Regions from separate parts of the Sporomusa rhizae genome, predicted to be linked through region 4. Evidence: riboswitches for the same ligand, from Rfam matches in the RefSeq annotation. Region 4 holds a riboswitch; each other region holds the start of a gene.
The links. A riboswitch is a leader RNA that binds a small molecule or an ion and turns the genes downstream of it on or off. The one in region 4 is predicted to bind glycine.
Positions count from the first base shown of each region.

Region 1: linked by a shared signal. The riboswitch ahead of SRRS_RS19060 (amino acid permease) and the one ahead of SRRS_RS21595 (GrdX family protein) in region 4 are both predicted to bind glycine.
Region 2: linked by a shared signal. The riboswitch ahead of gcvT (glycine cleavage system aminomethyltransferase GcvT) and the one ahead of SRRS_RS21595 (GrdX family protein) in region 4 are both predicted to bind glycine.
Region 3: linked by a shared signal. The riboswitch ahead of SRRS_RS00515 (hypothetical protein) and the one ahead of SRRS_RS21595 (GrdX family protein) in region 4 are both predicted to bind glycine.

Region 1 is NZ_CP156925.1:4,024,787-4,032,350, forward strand. Features, by position in the region: gene SRRS_RS19040 (hypothetical protein) at 1-295, opposite strand, end outside; gene SRRS_RS19045 (acyl-CoA dehydratase activase-related protein) at 292-1,206, opposite strand; gene SRRS_RS19050 (DUF1657 domain-containing protein) at 1,271-1,480, opposite strand; gene SRRS_RS19055 (acyl-CoA dehydratase activase) at 1,589-2,542, opposite strand; gene SRRS_RS19060 (amino acid permease) at 2,768-4,147, opposite strand; glycine riboswitch at 4,378-4,475, opposite strand; gene SRRS_RS19065 (UxaA family hydrolase) at 4,760-5,941, opposite strand; gene SRRS_RS19070 (UxaA family hydrolase) at 5,938-6,219, opposite strand; gene SRRS_RS19075 (PTS transporter subunit IIC) at 6,240-7,564, opposite strand, start outside.
Region 2 is NZ_CP156925.1:5,390,333-5,397,896, forward strand. Features, by position in the region: gene gcvPB (aminomethyl-transferring glycine dehydrogenase subunit GcvPB) at 1-606, opposite strand, end outside; gene gcvPA (aminomethyl-transferring glycine dehydrogenase subunit GcvPA) at 603-1,946, opposite strand; gene gcvH (glycine cleavage system protein GcvH) at 1,948-2,337, opposite strand; gene gcvT (glycine cleavage system aminomethyltransferase GcvT) at 2,340-3,437, opposite strand; glycine riboswitch at 3,648-3,736, opposite strand; gene serS (serine--tRNA ligase) at 3,887-5,155, opposite strand; gene SRRS_RS25230 (HD-GYP domain-containing protein) at 5,567-6,151, opposite strand; gene SRRS_RS25235 (uracil-DNA glycosylase family protein) at 6,461-7,126, shown strand; gene SRRS_RS25240 (NAD(P)/FAD-dependent oxidoreductase) at 7,184-7,564, opposite strand, start outside.
Region 3 is NZ_CP156925.1:129,107-136,670, reverse strand. Features, by position in the region: gene SRRS_RS00525 (TerC family protein) at 1-381, opposite strand, end outside; gene SRRS_RS00520 (dipeptidase) at 828-1,769, opposite strand; glycine riboswitch at 2,143-2,231, shown strand; gene SRRS_RS00515 (hypothetical protein) at 2,362-2,661, shown strand; gene SRRS_RS00510 (hypothetical protein) at 2,658-3,068, opposite strand; gene SRRS_RS00505 (alpha/beta hydrolase) at 3,254-3,979, shown strand; gene SRRS_RS00500 (LysE family translocator) at 4,045-4,653, opposite strand; gene SRRS_RS00495 (Lrp/AsnC family transcriptional regulator) at 4,664-5,119, opposite strand; gene SRRS_RS00490 (sugar-binding transcriptional regulator) at 5,390-6,325, shown strand; gene deoC (deoxyribose-phosphate aldolase) at 6,531-7,196, shown strand; gene fucP (L-fucose:H+ symporter permease) at 7,293-7,564, shown strand, end outside.
Region 4 is NZ_CP156925.1:4,592,232-4,599,795, reverse strand. Features, by position in the region: gene grdB (glycine reductase complex selenoprotein B) at 1-1,288, opposite strand, end outside; gene grdA (glycine/sarcosine/betaine reductase complex selenoprotein A) at 1,305-1,775, opposite strand; gene SRRS_RS21610 (glycine/sarcosine/betaine reductase component B subunit) at 1,817-3,103, opposite strand; gene SRRS_RS21605 (thioredoxin family protein) at 3,122-3,448, opposite strand; gene trxB (thioredoxin-disulfide reductase) at 3,448-4,383, opposite strand; gene SRRS_RS21595 (GrdX family protein) at 4,580-4,975, opposite strand; glycine riboswitch at 5,114-5,201, opposite strand; gene pcp (pyroglutamyl-peptidase I) at 6,390-7,034, opposite strand; gene SRRS_RS21585 (DUF979 domain-containing protein) at 7,048-7,564, opposite strand, start outside.

The sequences.
Region 1 (7,564 bases), 570 kb from region 4:
GAATATTCTTTCGCTTTGAAAGTTGAATCTTTTGTATGGCATTGTAGAAACCTAAGCGGCACTTTCCCGCACCGCATACACTAACGAAGGTATCTGCGCCGCGATCCATACACTCTAAAAAATTTCCCAATGTCATTTTGTAAGGTAGGCAAACACCCTCCGGTGAATATAAAGAACCAAGATCAATTGTATTCTTTGTAATCGGCGGTGTTTCCACAACCTCTACACCAAGACTTGTCAGCATGTTAGTAACCGGAATATTAAGATATCCCATATGAGGAAAGGATACTTTCAAGGGTTAAGCCTCCTTTCGACCATATCCCAAAATGCTTCCACCCGGGTAAGGAGTCCGGCTTTACCGGTGTGTTCATCTATGTTGAGAATCATATAGGGCTTGTCACTTGCCCGAAGAACATGATGCTCCAGATATTCATTTACCATTGAATCGGGACCACAGCCAAAACTGGACACTAGAATGATTCCGACAATATCGTCTTGACGACAAAAGAACCGGGTTGCTCCAGCAAGCTTGGCCGACAACTGCCAATAGATATCATTCCGAAATTCTTTGGCCACCTCATACATTTTTTTATTGGGTATACTCTTTGGCGTGACAATCGTTACTCCCTCAGATAGGAAAGGACTCATGATATCCTGACTGAAGAAAAAGTCTTCCAGGATGTAGCTATGACCGATGACAGCAACTTTCGCTTTCATAGATTGACTCTTGGTTTGCTGTGGGCGGTCCCTCCATTCAGCCAAGGCATGATAGTAAGCTTTTTGTCCTGTCAGGGAGGATAAGCCGAGGGATTTACAAATGGACTGAACAGCCTGCATGGCTGCGGCCGTTGAGCCTTCCTCGATATTCGGACTGATCACTCGACTCGGAGATAGACGGAAAGTGTTCTGTACAATATCCGGCAGCCCGGCAAATTTAGCACAAAGATAATAATTGGGATGATACTGAACGATGCGCGGCACAAAGATGTGACTGCAGGTATCCAGTAGGGAATCAACATGACCTAAATATACTTTCAGTGGTAAGCAGGACTCATCAATGGAAAGAACAGTTCCGCGATCCAATATTGATTTGGTTGTTGCGCCTGATTCAACAACGGGAACGTTCATACTTTTAAAAAAACCCATCCAAAGCTGGCCAAATTCATGATGTAATAACGCCTGCGGCATTCCTACACGAAAATTCATCTCGCTCACCTTATTATTCTTCAGTTTAAAAGGAGGTAAGATTTCTACCTCCTTTTTGGCGTTGCTATTGATTTTGCAGATTTTGTAACTGGTTCTCCGCGTTCTGACTAAGACGGCTATTTATTTGAGCGATATGGCGATCCATGTCTTGCGACATTTGTTTAAACATTTCCTGCGCCGTTTTGTCATCAGTCGCCGTTGCAAAGGAAGCATAAGAACCTTTTGCAGATTCTGCAGCAGCAATAGCTTTTTCAAGGTCTTTTTTAACCGTCATATTGGGAGGCCTCCTTAATATTCATATACTTTGAATCAACAATATTATTATCTGTCAATTACTATATTTTATAAATGGAAGTAAAAGGGAACAGTACATGAACCTGTTTCATTGGATGTTAGACCACTTACCGCACTTGTCACCCCACCTACCAATGACTTCTTTATTCATCTGCATCTCTACAATTTCACATAAGTTAGCACAGCCAGTACATTCAAAGCTTCTTGGCTGGTACTCAAAATCCGCTACCTCAAAGCCGCGAAATACTGTTGGCTTAACATCCCGCATTTTTTCTCGGACCAAAAGGGCTGCACCGACGGCGCCCATAACGTCGAAATGCGGCGGAACAATGACTGCCGTATCGAGCGCCTCTTCAAAGGCCCGTTGCATTCCTTTATTTGCCGCTACGCCTCCTTGAAATAATATAGGGCCTTGAATTTTCTTGCCTTTACCGACGTTACTAAGATAGTTGCGTACTAAGGCCTGACACAGCCCGTTTAATATATCGCCAATAGGATGCCCGGTCTGTTGTTTATGGATCATATCTGATTCAGCAAATACCGCACAGCGACCAGCTATTCTTACTGGTGATTGCGACTGAAAGGCAATATCTCCGAACTGATCGATAGGGATGCTAAGCCTGGCCGACTGTTGGTCTAAAAAAGAACCTGTCCCGGCTGCACATACCGTATTCATGGCAAAATCAGTTACAATGCCGTTACGAATCAGGATAATTTTTGAATCTTGTCCGCCCATTTCGAGTATGGTCTGTACATCAGGTTCGATATGCATAGCAGCTACTGCGTGAGCAGTAATTTCATTTTTTATGCAATCGGCGCCAACAACTACTCCAATCAGTTGACGCCCACTACCTGTTGTACCAACACCTTTGACAACGATCGCCGGATTACCTTGGTGGATTTGTCTGAGTCCCTTCTGAACAGCCTCGACCGGCCGTCCTTGTGTCCGAATATATAAAGTGTCAAGCACAGCTCCCTGCTCATCTACAACGGCAATATTTGTACTCACGGAACCTACATCTATTCCTAAATAAACTTGCATACGAAACCCCCTCCACTTTTAAATTTTACTTGTAGAAACAAACTCTCTCTCATCTTTCCCCGAATGAGGCTTATTTAGTATCAATAAAGAAATGTTACCAAACAAGACAATTGCTGCTCTTTCAGCAAGTTTTTCCATCCGCATTCCGAAAAATTTAAAGGAAGCATAAAAATGGCTAAATGACCATTTTTATGCTTCCTCTCACATGCCCTTTTTCACAACACCTTATGCTAAACTGGTTTCGGACTCTTCCTCTTTCGTTCTCGATTTTAAAATCTTGTAAATCACCCCAAGCATTATAAACCATACAGGTGTTACAAACAGGGCTACACGAGTTTCCTCATTGAGTGCCAATGTAACTAAAACAAAAGCAAAAAATGCTAAAATTACATAGTTAATGATTGGATATAGCGGCATTTTGAATTTGTTCTTAGCAGCAAGTTCGGGATTCGTTTTGCGATATTTTAGATGGCAGACAGTTATAATTGCCCAAATAAAGATAAAGCAGAACGTTGATATACTCGTAATGAGTACAAATACTCCCTCCGGCATAATATATTGCATGATAACCGCAATCAAGACAACAATGGCCGAGAACAGTGTCGCATTCGCTGGTACTTGATTGGAAGTTAATTTTTTCATTGACTCAGGGGCATTATTTTCTTTCGCCAGAGAGTAAACCATGCGGCTTGTACTGAAGATCCCGCTGTTACAAGCAGATGCGGCTGACGTTAGGACAACAAAATTCACAATAGTTGCAGCGGCGGCAATTCCCACGGCAGAAAACACCTGGACAAACGGGCTCCTATCCGGACTAATGGAAGTCCAGGGATATATGCTCATAATGATGAGAAGTGCGCCGACATAGAAAATAATAATTCTGATTGGAATATTGTTGATCGCCTTGGGAATAACGCGTTCCGGATCTTCAGTTTCACCGGCGGTTAAACCAACTAATTCGATTCCCGTAAACGCAAATACAACCATTTGGAAGGAAAGGATAAGGCCGCTTAAACCATTGGGAATCCAGCCGCCATGGCTCCAAAGGTTCGTAAAGCTGGATGCCCCGGCATCTGTGGAAAACCCTTTAATAATCATAAATGTACCAATTACAATCAGTGCCAGAATTGCCACCACTTTAATTAAGGCAAACCAGAATTCCATTTCACCAAACAACTTCACGGCGGTAAGATTCATGATCAGTAAAATCACAAGAATGATAAGACTGGGAACCCATTGCGCTATATTGGGAAACCAGTACTGTATATAAAGACCGGCAGCCGTTACGTCAGCCATGGCAAGTGAAATCCAGCAAAACCAGTAGGTCCATCCGGTAATAAATGCGGCTCCGTTTCCCAGATACTCACGCACAAAGTCGACAAAAGAATGGTAGTTTAAATTAGAAAGCAATAATTCCCCAAGGGCACGCATAACAAAAAAACAAATGACTCCTGTTATCATATAGGCAAATAAAATAGAGGGGCCTGCCAAGTGAATGGACCGGCCTGAACCTAGAAATAATCCGGTACCAATTGCACCACCAATGGCAAGCAATTGAACATGACGATTTTTCAGCCCTCTCGATAAGCTTTGGTTTTCCGACATATGTATTCCGCCTTTCTAATGTCACTGATTTTAGCTCTGTTACTGCAATCCCAATTTTCCACACTTACTATTTGGTTATTGGGATATGAATTATTATTGAATTGACCGACTCCCCCCAAAAATTAGTGAATACCGTCCTCAAAAAAGCAGAAAGAGGCCAAATAATAAAATCTGGCCTCTAAAATACATAAAGAGGCCAAATTGTAAAATTTGGCCTCAAAAATAAACAGCTAATCTGCTCTGTCCTTTTACCTGAGAGATTCACTGATTTTAAATAAATCAGCTTGCTCCTTCGGTGCTCTAATTGAGGCTCTCCAGAGTTTCGTCCAATAACGGTCCTTTTGCCTGAAAGCATAACATCTTCGGCGGATTATAAAATCTCTCTCCCATTATCTTCACACGAAGTTCGGTATTAAGTTAGTAGTACATTTACATACTCTACCATCGATTTTTATAAATGTCAACGAAAATATATATTTATATCTTCTGTATGTACCTTCTGAAAGGATAAAGGACAGGTATATACAGCGTCACCATAATGAATACCCTCCCTCTTTAAAAACGGAACCATGGTAAATAGTGGAGTATCGATTGTTGACCTGTTTTTTTGACCTAATCCAATTCACAGTTGCACCAAATTTCTTGATTATGGTAGATTGCAAAATCACCAAACCCATATAACTCCGCCTTTGTTTTTTTCCCATTGCAAACTTCCAGCAACATTTCATAGAGTTCATTACCAAGCTCGTTCAATGTCCTGGTCCCTTCAATGACGCCGGATGTGTCCATATCGATGTTATCTTCCATACTTTCATAGGTATTTTTATTTCCTGTAATTTTAATAACGGGAACTAATGCATTTCCAATAGGCGTTCCTCTCCCTGTTGTAAATACACAAACTTGAGCTCCTCCTGCTACCATACCTGAAACAGATTCTATGTCATACCCCGGAGTATCCATGATAACTAACCCTTTTTCCCGGGGAATCGATGCATACTCAACAACTTCATTGATGGACGTAGATCCGCCTTTGCTAATGCCGCCCAGCGCTTTTTCCTCTAAAGTGCTCAAACCGCCCTTCATATTTCCAGGCGTTGGATTTGCGCCTCTTACATCAATTCCTGTCGCCTTAAACTGCTCTTCCAAATCTTCAATAATTTTATAAATATTGGCTTTCACTTTCTCATTTTTTGCTCTTCTTCCCAAAATATGTTCTGTCCCAATCAGTTCCGTAGTCTCACCTAACATTACAGTACCGCCCTGAGCAATCAATTGATCACTGCACTTACCTAATGTCGGATTAGCTGCCAAGCCTGATGTCGCATCTGAGCCGCCACAATTGGTAGCTAGAACAACACTGGATAACTCCACCTCCGTTCTTTCCAGTTTTGACATTTCTTCGGCCATTGTTCTTGCTAATTTTATCCCCTTTTCAATTGCCTTTAAGGTTCCTCCCTGATCCTGGATGGTGATAACTTCCAGCGGCTTAGGATTGATCCTTCTTATTTCTTCAGCAAGCTCATACGGTTTTGTCGTTTCGCAGCCTAAGCCAACCAGAATAGTTCCATAAACATTAGGATTCATCGTCAGATTCAACAACGCTTTTTTCATGATTTCTATTCCTTTGCCAATCTGACCGCACCCTTTAACATTCGGAATAGCCACAGTATCATCAACTTGAGCTGAGATTCGCTGAACAGTTCCATTTGCACACCCTACGGTTGAAAGTATTAAAACTTTGTTTCTAATGCCGACTTTTCCATCTGGACGAACAAAGCCTTTGATTTTTGTCATACTACCATCACACTTTCCAGATTATTTATATGCACATGCTCACCTATGCTGATATCTTGTGTCGCCCTTCCAATGATCTCGCCATACTTAAAAACTTCTTCTCCTTTCTTAATTTTCCTGACGGCAATTTTATGGTAACAATCAATCTCATCAATGACTTTAATTTCATTATGCGACTTTCCATCCATGAGGATCTGAACAGAATCTCCAGTACAAATGTAGTCCAATACAGTCGCTACGTCATCGTTCTCACGCATTAATAATGCCCTTTTGGTCATTATTTTCACCTCTTTCACCTTTATTCCGCATCACTTGCTGCTTCTGCCAGCTTAATCGCCTTAGCCTGTTCTTGTTTTTGTAAAAGGAAAAATAACAGCCACATTACTCCGGAAATAGCAAGACCGGTAATAGAGAATGAAAGCAGTTGAATTACGCTGAACCCGGTAAATAGCGATCCTGCCGAAAAAGAGGCAATCCCAGCTATACCATTCGGTAAAGTATTTCCTAATGACAAATATACTTTGGTAATCAATGGCGAAGTTATGGTTCCGCAAATTAAAATTTGCGCAATAATGACTATCCCAATAAGCAGTGTTTTTAATACATGCCCGCGTACAAGCGCAACAACCAAAATCATTCGAAACGTAATTGCCGTCAAATCAGCAAACGGCATCATGCGATTTCCCGGTAAAATAGCTGCAATGAGAATTGCCAAAGGAATAAGAATTAAAGAAACCGTCAATACCGATGGATGTCCAATGGCCACTGCCGCATCCAGGCCCAAAAAGACTTCTCTGCCCTTCATATGCTTTTCTAAAAATTCTTTGCTTGACGCTTGAATCGCAGATAATCCGTCCATCAAAATAGATATCACCTTGGGCAATATCACCATAACCGCTGCCAAATTCATCGCTAAAGTAAGCGTATTCTTAACGGAATACTTGGCGACAAGTCCAATGCCTAATCCAATAACAATGGCCATGATTGCCGGCTCTCCAAAGACACCCAGATATTTTTGCAGTGAGTCAAAACTAAGTTTTGATTTTCTCACAAAGGGGATCTTATCCAAAAAATAATTCATTGGAACTGCAATAATCAAAGGCGCTAAAGCAGAATTGGTTGGCAAGGAAATACCAGGTAAATGGTAAAACTTTTGAATTATCGGCGCAGACCAATCGGCAAGCCGAAAAATAACAAACGCCATAAGCAACATTCCAAGGAATCCCAGAACAACACTATCGGTAGCTGTATAGGTCAGAACTCCGGCCGTTACGATATGATGATAATTCCAGATATCAATATCCAACGTTTTGGTCAGCTTAAATATGATTAATGCAATATTAAACACCAGGATAAGAGGTATACCAACTACGCCCATAGGAGTGGACCAGATAGCGCCTGCTACGGCTCCCCAACCCACATCTAAAATATCTAGATTTAGTCCGGCATTCTGGGACATTTGCTTTACTGCCGGTCCCAGATTATCGCCTAAGAATTTTGTCATTAAATTAATCCCGATTAACGCAATCCCGATTAAAATAGCAGACCGGAAAGCCTTATCAATTTTTGTTCCTAAAATCAATGCAATAATAAATATTAGTATCGGCAATACAATATAGGAAC
Region 2 (7,564 bases), 800 kb from region 4:
CGCTTCTAAGTCAACTGCGCCGTCGTCATGTGATTTTATTTCAACAATATCCAGACCGCAGACCGCGGCACTGGCCGGATTTGTGCCATGAGCAGAATCAGGCACAATTACTTTTGTGCGATTTTGGCCGCGATGACGATGATAAGCACGGATAAGCTTAAGACCGGTAAGCTCACCATGAGCGCCTGCTACGGGCTGCATGGTAACAGCATCCATGCCGGCAATCTCGGCCAAATACTGTTCCATGTTATAAAGAAGTTCCATTGCGCCCTGCACGGTTTCACCCTCCTGCAGCGGATGGATTTGTGCAAATCCCGGCAGGCGGCAGACATCTTCGTTAATCTTAGGATTATATTTCATGGTGCAGGAACCCAACGGGTAAAAACCGGAATCAACACCAAAGTTCCGATTGGACAAACCTGTGTAATGCCGCATCAAGTCGAGCTGACTGACCTCCGGCAAATCGGCGGCTTCTTGCCGTAAGAATCCGGCTGGAATCAAACTCTGCGCTTCGGTCTCAGGCACATCACAGGCAGGCAGATCTATGGCCCGGCGTCCGGGTTTGCTTATTTCAAAAATAAGTGATTTACTTTTTCTGGCACTCATAGCATTGCCCCCAGTCTGGCCGAAAGCCGGTCAATTTCCTCTTTAGAACGTTTCTCTGTAACCGCAACAAGCATGCAGTCGGCTAATTCCGGATAGTATTTGCCTAAGTCCAGCCCGCCGATAATTTTGTCGTTAAACAGTTCTTTATTAACTTCCTCAACCGGCTTAGTTAAGCGTACAACAAATTCTTTAAAGAACGGTGCGCTGAATACTTCTTTGCATCCTGTGCCTGTCAATTGTTTATAAGCGTAATGCGCTTTGTTAAGGGTCAAAGCGGCAATCTGTTTAAAGCCTTCCTTACCAACAGTATTTAAGTATACAGCTGCTGCTAATGCGCATAATGCTTCATTGGAGCAGATGTTAGAAGTTGCTTTCTCGCGGCGGATGTGCTGTTCGCGGGCTTGCAGCGTCAGAACAAAACCGCGGGTGCCTTCGTTGTCGGTAGTTTGGCCGACAATTCTGCCGGGCATCTTACGCATCAGTTTCTCGGTAGTAGCAAAGAAACCAAGGTACGGGCCGCCAAAGGACATCGGAATACCAAGGCTTTGGCCTTCTCCCAACACAATATCGGCACCCAGCTTGCCGGGAGCCTCAAGTAAACCAAGCGAAATCGGATCAACGGCGGTAATCAGCAGCGCGCCTTGAGCGTGAGCTAAATCGGCCAAGGCCTTGACGTTTTCGATAGCACCGAAGAAATTTGGAGTCTCAAGAATAACACCGGCGACGGATTTACTCAGTTTAGCCTGCAGTTCATCAGCGTCCAGCTGTCCATTTTTATAGCCAATCTCCGTAATTGTGTAACCCTTGTCAATAGCATAGGTATTTAAGATAGTCCGGTAGTGAGGATGAACACTCTTGGCTACCAGTAATTCGCTGCGGTTGGTGGCGCTGGCTGCCATCATAGCTGCTTCAGCCAGACCAGTGCCGCCGTCATATAAGGAAGCATTGGCTACTGCCATGCCGGTTAGTTCACAAATAAGGCTCTGGTATTCCCACAGTACTTGCAGATACCCTTGCGAAATTTCCGGCTGATACTGCGTGTATGCTGTATAGAATTCCGAACGTCTCAGTACATGGTCAACCACACTGGGTATGTAGTGGTCATACGCCCCGGCACCAAGGAAACAAGCATATTCAGTAACCGCAGCGCTCTTAGCGGCCATCGCCGACAAGTGTTCTGCCAATTCAGGTTCAGACATGGCTTGAGGTAAATCAAGCGGCCGGTTCATTCGCAATTCAGCAGGGATATCTACAAACAAATCCCTGACTTCATTCACACCGATAGCCTGAAGCATAGCCTTGCGGTCTTCGTCGGTATGCGGCAAATAACTCCACGGCATTTTAATGGCCTCCCTCGGCTACCAGTTTCTCATAGGCCTCACTGTCTAGAAGCTTACCTAGTTCAGAGGTATCAGTAATTTCAAACTTGGCAATCCAGCCTTGTCCATATGCATCTTGGTTGACAGTCTCAGGAGCATCGGACAGGGCCTCGTTTACTTCAATTACTTTACCGGAAATAGGTGCATAAATATCAGATACTGCCTTTACCGACTCAACTACAGAAAAACCTGCTTCAGCGGCAACTTCGGTTCCGACTTCCGGCAATTCTACAAATACTACATCACCTAATTGAGATTGAGCAAAATCGGTAATTCCGATAGTAGCCACATTACCTTCCACTTTTATCCACTCGTGATCTTTAGAATACTTAAGCTCTTTTGGAATATTCATTGTTATTTCCCCCTAATATAAAATGGTTTGGCGATAACTTCAGCAGGAACGTTTTTCCCGCGGATCTCAATGTCAAACTTGCCGCCCACTTTGGCATATTCGGCTTCCACTAATGCCAACCCGATATTTTTATCCAGAGTAGGTGCGTAGGAACCGGTTGTCACCGTCCCTATCCGGCGTCCCTCAAAAACAACCGGGTAGTCGGCCCGGGCAATTCCCCGTCCGGTTAAAACAAACCCGGCAATTTTACGGTGCGGCCCATTTTGTTTCTGCGCGGCAAGGGTGGCACGTCCGTTAAACTCGCCTTTATCCAAAGAAACAAATTTACCAATACCAGCTTCAATCGGCGTAATTGTTGCCGACAATTCATGCCCATATAACGGAAGGGTCGCTTCAAACCTCAGCGTATCACGGCAACCAAGTCCGGTAGGCATCAGCCCGTACGGTTTGCCGGCTTCCATTAGTTTTTCCCAAAGAAAAGCTGCATCTTCCGGCCGGCAGTAAATTTCAAAACCATCTTCGCCGGTGTAGCCGGTGCGTGAAACCATGACAGATTTTCCGGCAACTGTAGTTTGCGGGATAAACCAGTAGTAACCGAGCTTAGCCAGCGGGGCATCGGTCAGTTTGCTTATTATGGTTTCAGCCTGCGGCCCTTGCAGCGCCAGTTCGGCAGTCTGATCGGATAAATTGGTCAATTCCACGTTAAAGCCGGCACTATTTTCTTGCATCCAATTCCAGTCTTTTTCGATATTGGCGGCGTTTATAACTAAAAAATATTCCTCGTTACTACGTTTATAAATCAAGAGGTCATCCACTGTACCGCCATCAGGATAGCACATTGGGGTGTACTGCACTTGCGTATCAGCTATCCGGGAAACGTCATTTGTCACCAGTTTTTGCAAAAAAGCTAACGCTTCCGGCCCTTTAACAAGTACCTCACCCATATGAGATACATCAAATAATCCAGCCTTTTCCCTGACGGCTTTATGCTCTTCCAGAATTCCCGCATACTGGACCGGAAGCAGCCAGCCGCCAAACTCGACGATTTTGCCGCCGTACTTGACATGAGTCTCGTAGAGCGGCGTCTGCCGTACTGTCATGCAAATCATCTCCTCTTTTTTTCTATAGGATACCCATTTCCCAATTATCCCACTACCACTTAGTTATCCAGCAGTTAAAAGTGGACAAATAAAAACAGAGGCAAAGTGGAATAATCCCTTTGCCTCTGTCCATTGTACCTGAGAGATTTGCCCGTCAGGGCTCCCCATCGGTGACACCCGCGTTACCGCAAAGTGTGCTCTCCAGAGTATAGTCCGGTTACAGTCCTTTTGCCTGAGAGTTTGACAAAGTGCTTACTCCTTCGGCGCCGTACCAAAACGTTCTCTCCTATAACCATCATCCTGGTATTATTTGGTTGTACATTAATTTTAGCAAAGGAACAGAAAAATTGTCAATAGTCGAAATTATTTAATTAGCAAGAAAAATCCAGAAAAAAAAAGACAAGGCAAAGGAATACTTCTCTTTGCCTTGTCTTGCATTATTCCGTTGGCTATTTTATTACATCTACGCCCATGTATGGCCGTAACAGTTCAGGTATGATAACCGATCCGTCGGCCTGCTGGTAGTTTTCCAGAATAGCGGCTACTGTCCTGCCAATCGCTACACCAGATCCGTTCAGCGTATGGACAAACTCCGGTTTGGCTTTCGGTTCACGGCGGAACTTAATTTCAGCCCGGCGTGCCTGGAAGTCTTCAAAGTTAGAGCAGGAGGAAATCTCACGATACGTATTGAAGCTTGGCAGCCAAACTTCAAGGTCATATGTTTTGGCTGAGGAAAAACCCATATCGCCGGAGCATAACAGCATTGTCCGGTGAGGCAGACCTAGCAGTTGCAACACTTTTTCGGCATTAAGAGTTAACTTTTCTAACTCATTATAAGATTCTTCCGGCAGACTGAATTTAACAAGTTCCACTTTGTTAAACTGATGCTGACGGATAAGACCGCGGGTATCCCGGCCGGCTGCACCGGCTTCCGCTCTGAAGCAAGCACTGTAGGCAGTATAGTACAAAGGTAAATCCTTAGCGTCTAGGATTTCCTGGCGATGAAAATTAGTAATAGGCACTTCGGCAGTAGGAATGAGGTAGTAGTCAAGACCTTCCAGTTTGAACATATCCTGAGCAAACTTAGGCAGTTGACCGGTGCCAGTCATACTCGCTTCATTGACAATAAACGGTGGGAAAAACTCGGTAAAGCCATGCTCTTTGGTATGCAAATCAAGCATGAAGTTAATAAGCGAACGTTCCAAACGGGAACCCAGGCCTTTATAAAAAGTAAATCTGGCTCCGGTTACCTTGCCACCACGTTCAAAATCCAGGATGCCCAGCTTCTCACCAATTTCCCAGTGCGGCTTGGGTTCAAAAGAAAATTCACGCGGAGTGCCCCAGCGGCGAATTTCTTTATTATCATGCTCATCTTTACCCACAGGCACAGATTCGTGCGGGACATTAGGAATGCTCATAATAATACCGTTAAGAGAAGCTTCCGTTTCTTTAAGCTTAGCATCAATGGCCGAGATGCGATCACCTACTTCGCGCATCTCCACAATCATATCGTCGGCATTTTCGCCGGCTTTCTTCTTCCTGCTGATCTCCTGTGAAACTGTATTCCGTTGGTTTTTCAACGTTTCTACTTCGGCCAGCAGTTCGCGCCGTTCTTTCTCATAGTTGATGAATTCATCCAGACTCATCGCGGCGCCCCGGTTGTTCAGAGCTTGCTCAACTTTTTCCGGGTTATCACGTACAAATTTAATGTCTAGCATTTATATATACCTCCTTAACGATACGAATCGACTGTTCTGTGCGGACGAGGGCAGAAACCTACCTTCTCTTATTGAATGCCAAAAGATGGATATTTATTCTGGCAATGCAAAAAACTCCCGTCCCACTATATTATAGGGACGAGAGTTATCTTTCTCCCGCGTTGCCACCCTGATTGACTATTGCTAGTCCGCTCGGCACGCATAACGGACGTGAACCGTGCGGCTCATCGCCGCCTGCTCAAGGTTGGATAGCATAATGCTGTTACCGGCTCGCACCAATCCACCAGCTCTCTGAAAACATACAGTTATGCACTGTCCTATCATTGCATCTAACGATATCATGTTACCATATATTATGTATTATAAAATTATACATTATTCAACATTAATTGTAAAGTGTTGACAATCTGTTCAAACATTGGCTGTCGCTAAATAGTTACAGCCTCCCTGGTAATTAATAAATTCAATAAAACTCCGGCATATTTGCGGATCAAACTGTGTTCCGGCACATCTGGATATTTCCGCCAGGGCTTCATTAGTACTTAGCGGTTTCTCCCGGTAACAGCGGGCAGTCGTCATTGCATCAAAAGTGTCACACAATGCCAGCATCCTGCTAAACAGCGGTATTGATTCCCCGCTCAATCCCTGCACATACCCTTCTCCATCATACCGTTCATGGTGGTGACGCACAATTTCAGCTACCTGTTCCAGGCCGACCACTTCTTCCAAAATATTGGCACCAATATCAGGATGCTGTTTTATCACAGCAAACTCTTCTTCCGTTAAACGTCCAGGCTTATTTAGAATATGATCAGGTACACTTACTTTACCCACATCGTGAACTATCCCAACAACATACGCCATCGACACATCTTCAACAGTCAAATCCGAATATTGGGCGAAATCAGCCATAAGACGAGCCACATTTTTACTGTGTTTCGCTGTATAACTATCCCGATCTCCAATTACCCGGCAAAACATTTGAACAATGCTCATAATTGTAATTCCTTTCTTGGGAATGAGCCAGTCTGATTCTCGCGCCAATTAGATCTTCTATGTAAAATTTGTATGCTGCATTTATATTCTAAAATGCCCTGATAAAAAGCGTCAAGCTATATTTACAGCAATTTTATTAAATTCAATTAATTTATTTGTATCACAAAAGTATTTCTTTTTTATTTGTATCCTTTTTATACCATTACTGCCGTATTTTTTGTCACTTAATAGTAACGGCAAAATATTTTTAGACTGTTTACAAAAAGGAGTTCTTGCCTACTAAGCGAACTAAAATAACGAGGTGAAATAATGACATATACTTCACTTGAACAGCTAGAACAGGATCTCTTGGTCTGCAGTTCCTGTCCGCTCAGAAAAGATGCTATTGGTCCTACATCCTACAACGGCACATTAGCAAGCCCGTTGGCACTTGTCGGCGAAGGCCCCGGCGGCGTCGAGGATGAATACGGAGTACCTTTGGTCGGCCCCTCGGGGCAATTACTTGATAAAGCACTCGCCAGTGTCGGGATTACACGTGATTGTGTATACACCACAAATGTAATTAAGTGCCGCCCTAAAAATAACCGCACACCTACCATTGAGGAAGGACAGTTCTGTGCTGCGGCTTGGCTTGACCACGAGTTGGCGTTGGTTCAGCCGAAAGTAATCGTTGCCCTCGGTAGTGTTGCTCTAAAATATTTATTTGCCCCTACCGCCCGCATCACCAAAGATCGCGGCCAGTGGTTTACTACTAAATATGACATTCCGGCCATTGCCACTTATCACCCGGCCTACCTCCTGCGCCTTACCGGCAAAGAATTGGTTAAGGCCAAATGGGAAGTCTACTACGATCTGAAAGCCGCTATTGAAAAATGCCAGCAGCTGGCTCCTGAATATAACTTTAAATCCACAGAACCACCTGATTTACTGGCCTTATACAGCGAACGGCGCGCGCAGCGCAGCCAGAACAAATAAATATATAACAAACCAAAAGCGAGCTTAACTTCCGAGGAAGCAAGCCCGCTTTTAAATTTACTCCAGATGGTCAATATAGGTAATGGCACTCAATACGGCAACAAGCCCTTCACCGGTTGCTTTGGCAATTTGCCATGGTTTGCCGGTGCAATCGCCGGCGGCAAATACACCGGGAATATTTGTTGACATATCCCGGTTGACTTTGATAACTTCACCTTCCAGTTCAAGTCCAGGCAGAAGATTCTCGACCGGGTCGGACTGCCGCATGATAAATACGCCGTGCACCTTTAGCTCTTCCTTATCAGTGACCAGTTTTTCGACTTGGCCATCACCAACAATAGCTTTCGGCTTAGTGGACACTACCTTAACCGGAGAGCGCATGTTACCGAAATCGCCTTTATATTGTGGCAAGAAGTATACATTTCGGCACAGTTCTGC
Region 3 (7,564 bases), 1.4 Mb from region 4:
GCCTTTTGCTACAGCAGCAATAGCCAAGGTGTTATCAAGGCTCATAACCAAATCGGCAACAATAATTGTCTTAATAGCGGCCCAGAACGTAGCACCGGCCTCTACATTTTCCTCGCCATTATCTTCCATAAGTAATTTAGCCGCAATCCAAATTAAGAGTAAACCGCCGATAAACTGGACATAGGGAATTTGCAAGAGTACAACTGCCACAAGTGTCAATACCACCCGTAGCCCTATCGCCCCGGCGCTACCCCACAGGATGGCCATCTTTTGTTGCTTTTGGGGCAAACAACGGCTAGCCATTGCAATGACTACAGCATTGTCGCCGCTAAGCACGATGTTCACCATCATGATACTAGCTAGCGCTAATAAAAACTCCATTTTTCTGCACTCCTTTTTTGGCTTTATAATTGTTTTGATACCAAATGACCTTAAAACAAAGCCCTTCCATGATATCTGGTTTTAGCACCAGATATCAATGGTGTGGTATTAAGCTTATTGTACCAATATGCTGTTAATTGTGCAAGTCCTATATCGATAAAATATTGTATACATAATACAACATTGACTTTTCAAATCCGCAATACAGGCATTTCACTCATAAATTCACCTTAATACTTATCATTTCTACGTTTTTGACAAAAAAAGAAAAAGCACAAGCCAGTGTCTTCTGCTTGTGTACACAAGATAATCATTAACAAATTTTGCAGAATTTATATAGTACTAGATTATAATACTTAGTATTAGTACCTTTACACCGCATTAGGTTACATTACTCTTTTTGTCCTGTTATATTGGGCAATTGTTTCAGCAGGATGTTCTTTGTATCAGAGCAACGTATCTTTAATCACTCTAAGCGCATTTCCCCAACATATTTTATCGATTTCGCCCGCAGTAAAACCGCTAGATTCTAACGCTATTGTAAGCTTACTCATTTGACCGGCATGTGCCAGTTCTAATTCCGGACTTATCCCGTCAAAATCCGAACCTATTGCGATAACATCGAGGCCGCCCACCCGGCGAATATGTTTTATATGCAAAACCATATCACTGACTCGGCTGATAGGAGCATTCCCAAGAAAATCTTTGGCAAAATTAATGCCCATAACGCCACCTTTATCGGCCAGCACTCTGATCATATCGTCTGTCATATTGCGAGGATGGCCGGCCAATGCACGCGCATTGGAGTGTGAGGCAACAAACGGCTTGGCAGATAATTGTGCTACGTCATAGAACCCCTTATCGGACAGATGGGAAACATCTATAAGCATACCAAGGCGGTTCATTTCAGCAACTACTTCCCGCCCGAACGGGGTAAGCCCCTGTTCCCTGCATTCCGGCCGCGAGTTAGGATAACCAATTTCGTTAGGGTAATTCCAAGTCAGTGTAATTAATCTGACACCCAGGCGGAAAAAATTACGCAAATGCACCAAACTCCCCTGCATTGCGCCGCCTTCTTCAATGGTTAGAAAGGCCGAGATCTTGCCATTCTCCCGATTACGGCAAAAATCACTATAGTTTTTAGCCAAGGCTATATATTGCTGATTGATTTCCAGTTCCTGATAAAAGCGGTCAATCATGCCCAACGCCCGCTGCAATAAATTCCCATCCGTTTTTTGGTTAAGGAACATAGCAAAAAACTGGGCTTGCGCCTGCCCGGCTCGCAGTTTTTCTATATCCACACTATAAGTATTACAATATAATCCGCCTTGCTCCTTCTCTTCCATTAGGCGCAAAATGGTATCACAGTGAAGATCTATACACTTCAACCAAGTCCCCCCCCTTTCCCCTCTTCAGCCAATAAAGCACTGCAATAAACACGGCTCACACTTTGGTAATACAAAAAGCCGGTCACCATATGTATACGCAGCAGTATGTGTCGAAATACCAAACAACAATCCTGTACTCCTCTGACGGCTACTATCTCCGGCTACTTGCTCTGAATCTACTCGGAAAAAGCTTCGTTAATTACAACAATTCGAGCAACTACCCGCCAAATCCCCCCGTCTGTGCCATAAAATAACACATCCTATCTACAGAATATTTTAATGTTATTTTTTTCACTTTTTCATCTCTACATCTATTGACATCTTTCGTCAACCATCTTAGAATGAAGTCAATAGGCAATTGAATATTGTCAGGATGATGCTAATAGGAGAGACTGCGTGAGCAGCGCCGAAGGAGCAAGGCTACTGCCTCAAACTCTCAGGCAAAAGGACTGTTAGCAGACTGAACTCTGGAGAATGCGCATATCAAGCGCTACCGAAGGAGAGCCTTAACGGTGAACTCTCAGGTACAAAGGACAGAGACAAGGAATTTTTCCATTGTCTCTGTTTTTATTATTTTAGGGGGAAATTTACAATGGTACACATCAGTAACCTGAACCGCGTCGGTCTACAATGGACAGCCTGCTACATTTACCATTACATGATCTCAAAACTATTCTTGGATTCGGTTATGCTAAATATGGTCAATGTATTAGCAGCCATAATCACTTCAGCTTATTTTATCCGCAAAATTCATTTAACAGCTACTAACCCCAACACCAGGCGGCAAAAATCAGATAATCCTGATTTACTTGCTCAAACAAGCCATGTGTGGCAAACCGTATTGGCCGGCACCGTGATTTTATCAATCATTATAAGAAACACCGTATACTAATCCACACTGCCAGAATCACCGGCATTACCCGAATCGCTTACATCCTTAGCCGGTTCAGGCGAAGCGAATTCTCCTTGGATCTCCTGCACCTGCTCTTCGGCCCATAACTGCTGGCTGAAGCTGTCAAAATCAGCTTCTTTCATTATTCCGGCCTTCGCCAATTCATGTTTAAGCTCCTCCGGGGCGAGACCGCGCCAATTCTCATATTGATGGCTGTCAATCAAGAAGTTATTAACTAGATAGCTAAGCATACTTCCCGTCAGGGGGCTACTCATTTCATTCGTCTCCTGGCGCAAATAAGCATCGTCTTTTATTATCTCCGGATGACTGGCCGCAGGCTGGCGCGGGCGGAGAAACACAGCAGCGGCAATAGCTATACCAGTTACTGCTATAATTACCCAAATCATGTGGTAAACCTCCTTTTATAATTGCAATACACATTTAGTATCAACAAAAAAAAATCTAGATTATCGTGTTAAATAAAACCATGATATCTTTATTGTATCGGAAGGTTATTAACCAACCTTCTGCGAATAAAACGTTATTGCATACAGTTTTTCTTACTAACTATTCCAAAACAGGCGAGGTAGCTATGAAGCATTTAGCCATACCGTCCGGTTCTACTTCACTTTCGGGGATTTTACATACTCCAGTGGCTCCCGTAGGAAATACCCTGATTATCTCCCATGGGTTTCGTGGCAGCAAAGACGGCGGAGGCCGGGCTGTCGCGCTGGCCGAAGCGGCGGCAGCGGTTGGCTGCCATGTAATTCGTTATGACTTTACGCCATGCGTCAATCTTTCTTGCCAAATTACCGAATTGAACGCAGTTATTACCTACGCCCGTCAAACAATCGGCGGACAGATATTTCTGTTGGGCCGGAGCATGGGTGGTAGCGCCTCAATAGCCGCAGCTGCAGCTGACCAAAGAATAAGTGGACTTATCCTATGGGCTACTCCTTGGAACTTAGACGAAACATTTCGGTTAGCTCTCGGTAATTATTATGAAATACTGGCGGCAGGCAAAAATATAACCTTAGAAGACGAATATGGCCGCCTGCAGCTTACTCCTGACTTTATCCATGATTTTAATCGCCATAATCTTCTAGCCTGCGTAAAACAGCTAAGCACAACCCCCATCCTCGTAATACATGGAACAGCAGATGTTATTGTGCCTGCCAATCAGGCACACACACTATACCAGCATGCTTCGGAGCCAAAGAAGCTAATACTCTTTCCCGACGGAGACCACCATTTAGCAGCCTATTCCCAGGAGGCCAGTTCTGCTGTAGCAGAGTGGCTGAGCGGCTTTGTCCGTTAAAGTCGAAATTCTAAAAAAAAGCGTCTACTATCGCCCAGGTAATAGACGCTTTTTTTCTAGCATAGTTACCTGCCAATAATAGCCACGATACCAAAAAGCATTATAACAAGACCGGAAATTTTATTGACTAGGCCAAGGTTCCTCTCGTTCACCTTCTCCCGGAACGCACTAATACAACCGCTCAACACAAACCACCACAAAAGCGAACCGGCGAAAACACCCGCAACCATTTGCACGGCTCCCAGCCGGTCACCGACTGCAGTGCCAATTCCCAATCCTGCAAAAATACCGGCAAAAGATAGAATCGTCATCGGGTTTGTTATCGTCAACAGAAAGGTTGACAGAAACGCTTTAAAGATGCCGGTACTTTTTACCTGCAGGGTGCTGTCAGGCGGCGCTGCCGTAAAAGACTTATAGCCGAGAAAACAAAGAAAACTTCCCCCTATAAGTTTAAGCAGAACTTGCTGTTCCAACAGAAACTGCGCTATAACTGTTATGCCAAATGCAGCGATACTGCCATATATAGCATCGGCCGCGGCTGCCCCCAATCCTGATACCACTCCCGCCGACATCCCCTGCAGCAATGTTTTTCTAATGCATAGTAGCCCAATAGGACCAACCGGAGCAGCGATAGAAAAGCCAATGATCAAACCTTTCACAAACAACGGCCACATACATACCACCTCACTCAGTAATTAATGGCAATACCGGGGTCTCTTTTACCGTTGACAAGAGAATCGTTGTTTTCGTTTTGACTATACCGGGAGTACTCTTAATCTGCTCGCCCAGCAGCATTTCCAAATGCCGTGTGTTGCGGCAGCGGACTTTTAAAATATAATCCTCTTCACCGGCAATATGATGACATTCCAGAATTTCCGGTGTATTGGCCACTAAATTTAGAAATCCCTGCCGGTGCTCCGGACGCTCCAAAGTAACCGAAATAAATGCCGCTAAACCCAGCCCCAACGCTTCGGGGTCAATTAACGCGGCATACCCTCGGATGATCCCGCGTTGCTCCAGTTTATGTACCCTGTCGGCAGCTGCCGGAGCCGATAGCCCAAGGTACGCCCCTAACTCAGCCCAAGAAGAACGCGCAGCCTCCATCAGCCTTCCGATAACTTTCAAATCCAAAGTATCCATTATCAATCACCTTCAAAAATAATTTTATTTTTAATTATATCATACGAATAATAATAAAACACTTTTTTTATCTGCCTTCTTTTTTTGTTCTTTACCCGGGCTTCCAAAAAAAGATAACTAATTCAAATGACTTGATAAAAATTTAACTTGTATGGTTTAATGTAAGAGGAGTTTTGGCAAGCATACGCAAATACTAGGAGAGAACATTAACAACTCCAATAGTTAATCCTAGTGTTAAGAAACTGAAATCCGTCACTATCTGGAGGTTCTATGGAACAAGAGAAACAAAGACTTAGTATTGATGTTGCCAGACTATACTATCAGTCCGAATACAGTCAGGAGCAGATTGCTAAACGCTTGGGAATATCACGTCCAACTGTCTCAAGGTTATTGCAATACGCTAAAGACCAAGGGTATGTCACCATCCGAATCGCCGATCCGATTGAAGATGTAAACGAATTATCGAAACGTTTAAAAGATAAATATAAGCTGGACGAAGTTCAAGTAGCCTTTTCACCGCTCAGCGATTACGAAGTAAGCATACAGCACATCGGACGTAAAGCGGCAGCATATTTATATGAGATAATCAAAGACGGAGATATTATTGGCGTTACCTGGGGAAGAACCATGTACACTTTAGCCAGCCAGCTTAAAGCTAAAACAACCCAGGGAGTTGAAGTAGTTCAACTCAAGGGCGGTGTAAGCCATTCCCAAATAAACACCTATGCTCCGGAAATTGTAGATCTGTTTGCCAAAGCCTACCATACCTACGCAAGGTACTTGCCATTACCGGTTATTTTTGATACTCCGGAACTTAAACAAATGGTGGAACAGGATCGGCATATCCGCCGTATTATTGAACTTGGCAAACAATCCAATATTGCGATATTTACTGTTGGTACTGTGGACGATGACGCCTTGCTGTTTCGCCTGGGATATTTAGGTTCAGAAGAAAAAGCCGAATTACAACGAAACGCTGTGGGCGACATTTGTTCACGCTTCTTCGATACAAAGGGTCAAATCTGCAACCACGAGATTGATAGCCGAACCGTAGGAATAAGCCTGAATGACTTGCGCAAGAAAGAAAAAACTGTCCTGGTTGCCGGCGGCCAAAAAAAAGTCGCCGCTATCAAAGCTGCCTTCGCAGGAGGTTATGCCAACACTTTGATTACAGATCAATTTACTGCTAAAGCCTTATTAGAATAAAAGCATGGTAGCTGCCCGGGTGTTTAAACGCCCGGGCAGCTTTTTTATCCTATAAAAATAAAACCGCCCTCTCTTGAACATATTTTCAAAACTAAATTTACAAATGTTCAATGTTGTGTTATGCTAAATTTGGCCAATAAAGTGAAATTTCAGAAACGTGCACGAATCTCAGGGTACCGTCTAGTAAGCAAACAGGGAGGACACAATGAATTTAGCTAAACTTATTGATCACACACTATTAAAGCCGGATGCAACAAAAGAACAAATCCTATCTTTAACGGCAGATGCCAAAAAATATGGCTTTGCTTCTGTCTGCGTAAATCCGACTTGGGTATCTCTTGCCGCTCACGAGCTGCAAGGAACAGACGTTAAGGTTTGTACTGTAATAGGTTTTCCTTTGGGAGCAACCACAACAGCCGTTAAGGTTTTTGAAACAAAAGACGCTATCGCCCATGGCGCCACAGAAGTCGATATGGTTATCGCTATCGGCCGGTTAAAAGCCGGCGAAAACAGCACTGTTGAAAATGACATCCGTGCTGTTGTTGAAGCAGCACAGGGAAAAGCTTTGGTAAAGGTAATTATTGAAGCATGTTTGCTTACCGATCAGGAAAAAGTAAAAGCCTGCCAACTTGCGGTTCAGGCAGGTGCGGATTTTGTTAAAACCTCCACCGGGTTCTCAATAGGCGGCGCTACCGCGGCAGATGTTGCGCTTATGCGCAAGACCGTTGGCAATAATGTGGGGGTTAAAGCTTCAGGCGGAATCCGCGGTAAACAAGATTTGGACACCATGGTTTCTGCCGGCGCCAATCGTATCGGAGCGAGTTCCGGCGTCAAAATTGTTCAAGGCGAAGTTTCCACTGAAACATACTAATTAGCGCAACATATTTAGTATCAAATATACATCAAAGCTGTTTTTCCGGTTTAGTAATAACGGTATTGCTTACATAAATTTAGGAGGAGAGTTTCGATGAAAAAGGCAAATATGATCCAATTGCCCGATGGATATCTGAATAAAACCCCTATTTTTCAGTTCATACTCCTATCTTGCCTATTTCCTTTATGGGGAGCGGCGGCTAGTTTAAACGATATCTTGATTACTCAGTTTAAAAGTGTATTCGCTTTGAGCGATTTTGCCAGCGCGCTGGTACAAAGCGCCTTTTACGGCGGATATTTTTTAATAGCAATCCCAGCCTCGCTTGTTATTAAGAAAACCAGCTATAAGCTGGCTATCTTAGTTGG
Region 4 (7,564 bases):
GCCCGTCAACTTCGGTGGTAAGTGCTTTTAGTGCCCGTTCCACCAGTTCGCGGCGCAACGCTTTTTCTTCCTCACGGGAAACCGCGGGATTGCCCAGCGGATGAGGAATAGCCACAGTCGGTACAATTCGGTTTGCACCTACCGTTTTACTGATAGGCACGATAGTGCACATATGAACCACCGGCAGGCCGGCCCGTTCGATTTCCTTGACCATCGCTGCACCGCAGCGAGTACAAGTCCCTCAGGTCGATGTCAGGATGACGGCCTGAACTCCTGCCTCCTTAAGCTCGCCGGCGATACTCCGGCCATATTGGGCTGCGCTGGCGACCGCGGTACCGTTGCCGACGGTTGAATACCAGTATTCATGCAGCTTGCCGATCTTGTTTTCTGCTGCAAGGTCGCGCAGTACATCCACCGGCAGAACGCGATCAGGATCTTCGTTGGCGGCTACGGGATCATAACCACCGTGAGCGGTGGCGTGCGTTTCGGCAGTCAGGTCGTTGACGCCTGCCAGTGAATATTTACCGTATTTGGATGCGGAGGAGGATTCGATATGGTCCGGATTACCCTTGGGAACAATCCCGCCGGAGGTAACCAGCGCGATGGTTGCTGTGGTAATGTCCTTGACCGCGGGGTTGGGCGGAACACGGTCAAATGTCGGCATTGGCAATTCCGTAGTGAACGGCTGGTTGTGCAGTTTGGCGACCAGCATATCCACAGCCCGCTCCGCTCCGGTTTTTTCGGCGAAGAAGTTGTTACGGGCACCGCGGGGAATATAATGATCCTTATCCGGGCTTACCGGCTGTTTATTAAATAACTTCAGAGCCAGGGCCGCCATCTTGGGAACGGCGTCTCTCATACCGGCTGCCGAATTGGGAGTATTAACAATGTATATCGACTTTTTGTACATATCAACGCCAGGGTTTTCAATGTACATGCCGGTTACTGCCGGGATACCGAGTTGTGCCTGGACGGCTTCGGCGACCGCGCCGCAGGCCGTGCCGTACCGGCCGGCGTTGAAAGCCGGGCCCGCCAGCACCAGGTCGGGTTGATATTCCCTGATATAGTCTATAATCTGGCCTAAAGCGGAATCCATGTTTTCTGCGAAATGACTATCGCCGCAGATAACGGTGCCTACCACTTCGGCGTCGTCCTTCAATGCCACGTTCAGGGCCAGGCCGGGACCGACAGCCCCGTCCTTTTTGAGCGTGGCGGTATTTGCTTTATCTTCGCCGCCAATCTGGCCGAAGAACTGATTCAGATAGTGAACTACCCGCAGTTTGGACACGAAATTACCCCCTTTTTTAGAATTTACTGTTTTCCTTACGCATTTTCGTGACTTCGTCGGTAAGGCGGTCAACATCCAGAACCATTTCCATCATGGCGACTTGCTCTTCGTAAACGTTAGGAAGAATTTCGGCTTTAATTTCCGGTTCGATAATGTGATACACTGAGAGTCCCAACGGGACTCCTGCCAATACACCTGCATAGGTCGGATCGCCCAGAGTGACTGTTTCCGCGGCGATAGAAGCACTGCCGGGTTCAGCGGCCCCGAGCAGTACGACAAGATTGTCGCCGCCTACCTGTTCAGCCAGTTCTTTGATCCGGGCCTGATTCTGCAAGTCCATTGAGCCGGCAGCAGTTCAGACGAAGCATTCGGTAGTGGCAAAAGCCACTTCCGCTTTGGCGCTGAGCGCGCATTCGGCAATCGCCGGACCGGGAACGCCGTCGCGGTCACCGATGATGATAACTTTCTTTCCAGCTAAAATAGCCATACGTTTTCCTCCTTTTATTTGATGGTGAATTGCATTTTTTCTTATAAGCCTAAAGCGCTTAGTTTGCCAAAACCGACTTCGCTGGTGGCGCCGGTAATTGCCTGAATTTCTACTTCTATGCTGCCGTCCTGGCGCAGCGAGCCGTTGAAACCGCCGGCAATCACGTCAACTGCCTCGGCATGGCCGATGAGAGTATCCATTTTAGGCAGGACGATGGTTTGATTGGCATTCCCCGCCGTGACTACTGCCGTGGCTTCGGAGGCAGTGTCCGCCAGAGACTGGGAACTGCCGTCGCGGCCGGCATATTCGTCGGTGACCAAAACGGTCTTGATGCCTTGTTGCTCCAGCTTGCGGCAATTCATTACCAGGTCGGCGTCAGGATTGCCAAAGCCTTCCTCACTTACGATCGCCGCGTCGATACCCAGCATTTCCGCCAGTCTGGCCGTATAGTTGGAAGAACGCTCTTTATCGGCCAGGGTAACATTTTCATTGGTAATGATCACGCCGACAAAATTGTAATCCTTGCCGTGACGTTTGAACAGTTCGGTGATGATCGGCTGATTGAGGTGCACATAGGTAGGGTTCTTATCGCAGGCTGAAACGCAGTTGCCGCTCACAATCGCCCCGTCAAACACCTCTGTCGGAGCAATCAGCGTCGGCAGGATGCGTTTGGCGTCAATGCCGTACACATAGGTGTCATGCAGCAGTCCCTGAGTCTGAAGCATATACACATAGGCCACTTTGGGCAGATTGGGGTAAAGGCTCATAGCTTCCTTAAGACTCGGCCAGTCGAAAATTTCTTCGCTGTCCGGAACGACTGTCCTGCCGGCTTCGCCCAGGTAGGCGGCAGCCTTAAATCCGGCCATCCGGACAACATTCTCGTGTTCGTGCTGATTGAGGCCGGCAACCGGTTCGATTTTGACTACCACGTTAAAGGTCTTGGAAAATGGCGTATATTGCGCACCGGGACCGGTCATGTCGATGATGCCTTCCTGAAAACCGACAATCTTTCCGCAGGTTACCACTGCGGCGCCCTGCAGCACATGGGTGCGGCCCGTACCGACGGTGTCAACCTTGCCCAGAAAGCCGGGAAAAACATTGCCGGGGCCTTCTACCTTTACGCGGGGCTCGATAACGTCTTTGACCGGCACAATCCTTGTATTTTCGCCGGGCTTGGCAAGAAATAGCTCGATGCCGGCGATACGGGCATCTTCACTGAGCAGCCCGGTTAGCTCCTGTTTGTTGACAAACAGCACTCCGTTTTCGATTTTGGTGGTATTGCCAAAATTTACTCCTTTGATATGAATCTTACCAAGAGTAAGGCGCATCCTATTCCCTCCTGTTCGTTAGCCTATCAAAGCATTTAGTTTTTCTTCGATTTCTGTCTGACCAAATTGGCCGTTTAACTCAGCGACCAATTCCCCCTTGTTGTAAAACTGAAAAGTCGGCAAACTCATAACTTTGACCTGTATTGCCAGGCGACGGTTTTCGGTGGTGTTTACTTTGCAGAACTTAACTTTGCCGGCATACTTTGCCGCCAATTCTTCGACCAACGGCATGAGACCCATGCAGGGAACGCACTTTGGTCCCCAAAAATCAACAAGCACCGGCAAATCACTTTGGAACACTTCCTGCTCAAAATTTTCTTTGGTTAGTTCAGTCAAATTGGCCATTATTTTCCCTCCTTGTCAAAATGATTTTCTATATATTTTTCCGCATGGAAAGCGGCGATGGCACCATCAGCCGCCGCGGTAACTACCTGCCGCAGCAGTTTGGTCCTAACATCACCTGCGGCATATATACCCGGAAGGTTAGTACGCATGTTTTCATCTGTCGGAATATAGCCATGTTCATCCAGTTCGATTAGGTTTTCCAGCCAAGCGGTATTCGGTTCCAGGCCAACATAGATGAAGATTCCGTCGACCGTCATTTCGGTTTTTTCATCAGTAACCCGATTGCGCAAAGTTACGGTTTCCACCACACCATCGCCGTCGATCTTCTCGACCACCGAGTTCCAGATGACCTCAAGCTTGGGATTTGCCAAAGCCCGTTCCTGAACAAGCTTGGTTGCCCTTAATGCGTTGCGGCGGTGCACCAGCCACACTTTGTCAGCGAATTTCGTAAGATAGTTAGCTTCTTCAACCGCTGAGTTGCCGCCACCGACTACCATGACGTTAGCCCCCTCATAAAAAGCGGCGTCGCACGTGGCACAATAGGAAACGCCCCGGGCCCGGAATTCGAGTTCGCCAGGGCAACCGAGAAGTTTCGATGTGGCTCCGGTAGCTATGATCACGGCCTTGGCACTGAAATCACCTTTATTGGTCTTAATAATACGGTAGTCTCCGTCACTCTGTATTCCCTGGACCTTAGCCACCAGTCTTTCCGCTCCGAACCGTTTGGCCTGCTCCTCCATTTCGGTGGCGAGTTCGGGGCCGGTAACGCCCTTAGAAAATCCCGGATAGTTCTCAATCTCGTCGGTAGTGGCGGCTTGACCGCCACTGGCTCGCATTTCAATATACATTGTCTTAAGCTTGCTTCTGGCGCTGTAAATGGCCGCCGTCAAGCCGGCCGGACCAGCGCCGATGATCATAATGTCATAATGCTGCATTTTTATCCTCCCTTCATATATTGTGGTTTAGTAGGGGCATCAGGGCTTCCGCCTAGTGGTCTGACTACGTTGAAAGCGTAAAAGAATTCGCGGGAATTTTTTCGCAAGGCGAGGCGGAGGAGGCGCACATATCGGACATATGTAAACCGACGACAACGAAGCATTGCGGAAAAAGGCCCGTGAAGTAATTATGATTTCAGCGTAGACAGACCGCTAGATAGCTCAAGAAGAAATCGAGGTCGATTACCGCGAAGTCGTCAAGATGGCGAAAAGCCGCCTCAGGCCGAGGTCTATCACGAAGCATTGCAACTGTTTTTGCTAATGCGGTTTCAGCAAGCACAACAGAATCCGGTTCGGGAACCTGTGCAGAAGTGTTTTCCATTACCACGGTTTTATAGGGCGTTTGGTTTGGCTTGATGCTGCCTGTCAAGGGGTGGGTAAGCAGACGATGACACTGATGGCTTAGATCCCGGACGGAGTGAAGAACATCTTCGGTATAGCCCTCGACCCAAATGAGTTGGTAGCAGCGCTCCAAATGCCGGGCAGCAAAGCAGTCCCTGACCTTGGGATTATTGGTGACCACAAACCGCATTCATTATCTCTCCTTCTTATGTTGATATATAAAAAGACAGAAGCCATAATTGGCTTCTGTCTTTTAACCTGAGAGATTCGCGACCCATTCCATTCGCATACCCCATCGGTGCCGCATTCAGCGGTCTCTCCAGAGACTCGTCAAGGTACGGTCCTTTTGCCTGAGAGATTCGGTCCACTTGCTCCTTCGGCGTCCACTCAAGGTGGATCTCTCCCGTACCTATCATCCGACAATATTTAACATTTTTTGGCGCAGGTAGATATGCTTTCTCTGCGTTTTTTCGAAAAGAACTTAAATCATGTTCGCGTATGACGAACATAATGACAATATTTACTATTTCTTGATTTCATTCTATAATGGCTTTTGGCATCTGTCAAGCAGGTTTTGATGAAATTTACTCACTGAATAACTTGTTTAAAATATAGATATAGAGCGGATTTTATAGGGGATGAAGATTTTATCTTTAGCTATGAAACCAAAATGGCCAGATAAATTCGACTAAAAAATATCTTTCTGAGGTGGACTTGGTGTTGAGAATTGAGTGATCTTTCAGAAAAATAAGGGAGGCAGCAATCCACATCATTCCGCTGCTTTCATTCACAAAATAACAGGTAAATGTATTTTAAGAATGGACAAAAGGGAGCATGGCTGACATTGCCGGAGTTTTATGCGCCAACCCTGGTTGGAACTTTGTAATGAGTCAGGGGACGGTTCCTTGACTCATCGCCTTTTGGCGTAAAATACAAGAAAAGGGTGGAAAAGATGCTAAGGGAAAGCCGGAAAAGAAGTGAGAGTAAAATATATCATGTAATGGTCAGAGGAAATGAGAGAAAAGAAATCTTCCTTGATGCCGATGATAAAATAAGATTTTGAATTAATATTGAATAAAAAAACAAAGTCAAGTTTATCAGTGTGACAAATAGCAGAAATGCTGGGTAGTGGTAGAAATATACTTCAAAAATTACAATGAGTCAGGGAACCGTCCCCTGACTCATGTAAATAGGAATGGACAATAACTATGTTTTTTATTGATTAATGTACCTCTCATAATCATTAACATATTATATATCAATGATACTGCATCAATTTTATCATGGCTGCCACTACGAGAGATTACTAAAAATATATCACGTAATGGTCAGAGAAGACGAGAGAAAAGAAAGCTTCCTTTGATGACGATGATAAAATAAGATTTTGAATTAATAATTGAAATAAAAGCATAATCAAGTTTATCAGTGCGACAAAATAGCAGAAATGTTTGGTATTGGTAGAAATATAGTTCAAAAATTACAATGAGTCAGAGAACCGTCCCCTTGACTCACACTAAAAAACGAGAACTAGCCTTGCGTAAAATGGCTAGTTCTCGTTTTTTTTATATAAATATCGCTAATGAGTGGATTTTTAACTCATGATATCAACAAATCGTCCCGCCGCTATGCCGTTCATCGGTTTTTGCCATTATTGTCGCCTCGATTGCTTTTTTCAGCCCGCGAACAATTATATCCAACGCCATGCTTGGCTGTCCGGAAAGCTTTGCTGCTTGCTGTGGCAAATAGGGGATGTGAATAAAGCCGCCTCGCCGGATACTGCCTTCTTGTTGTAAATGATGCATCAAGCCATAAAAAATATGATTACAAACAAAAGTGCCTGCAGAGTTAGACACGCTGGCCGGAATTCCCTCTTGCCGCAGTTCGGCTACAATTTTTTTTATCGGCAAAGTAGACCAGTAGGCCGCAGGACTTTCAGGAACGACCGCCTCGTCAATGACCTGATTTCCCTCATTATCGGGAATCCGAAAATCATCGACATTAATAGCAATCCGTTCCGGCGTAATCTCCATCCGCCCGCCGGCCTGGCCAACAGCAATCACAATCTCCGGCTGCACATCTTCTATCGCTTTTTTTAAAGCAGCAATCGATTTACCGCGTACAGTAGGAATCTCCCGTGTCACCACTTTCGCTCCGGCGATTTCGATTCCGTCCAGCTGTTTGACTGCTTCCAGGGCGGGATTTACGGTTTCCCCGCCAAATGGGTCAAAGCCTGTTATCAATACTTTCATTTTATCCTACCTCCTAAAAAGCCAACCAATAAATGAGTACTATTTGAATCAGTAACAGTGGGAGAGCTGTGGCAATTTGCGCTTTGATAACCCCGTTCTTATTCTTCATCTCCAATAAGGCAGCTGGAACTACATTGAAATTAGCGGCCATCGGTGTCATTAAAGTACCGCAATACCCGGAAAGCATCCCCAGTACGCCCATAATGGCCGGGTCGGCTCCGTGAAGCTGAATCACTAAGGGGATGCCGATACCTGTCGTGATAACGGCAAAGGCGGCAAAAGCATTGCCCATAATCATAGTAAATAAGGCCATTCCCACACAGTAAGCCACCACGACCGCTAATAAATTGCCGGTCGGTACGACGGATGCCACCATAGTTGCAACTACTTTGCCAACGCCGGCTTTATCAAACAGAGCGCCTAAAGCTGCTAAGAATTGCGATAAAATAACAGCCCAGCCGATAGCGTCAATGAGACGTCTTCCCTCGTTGCCGGCTACAGATAAGGATTCACGGGTCATAACGAGTGCC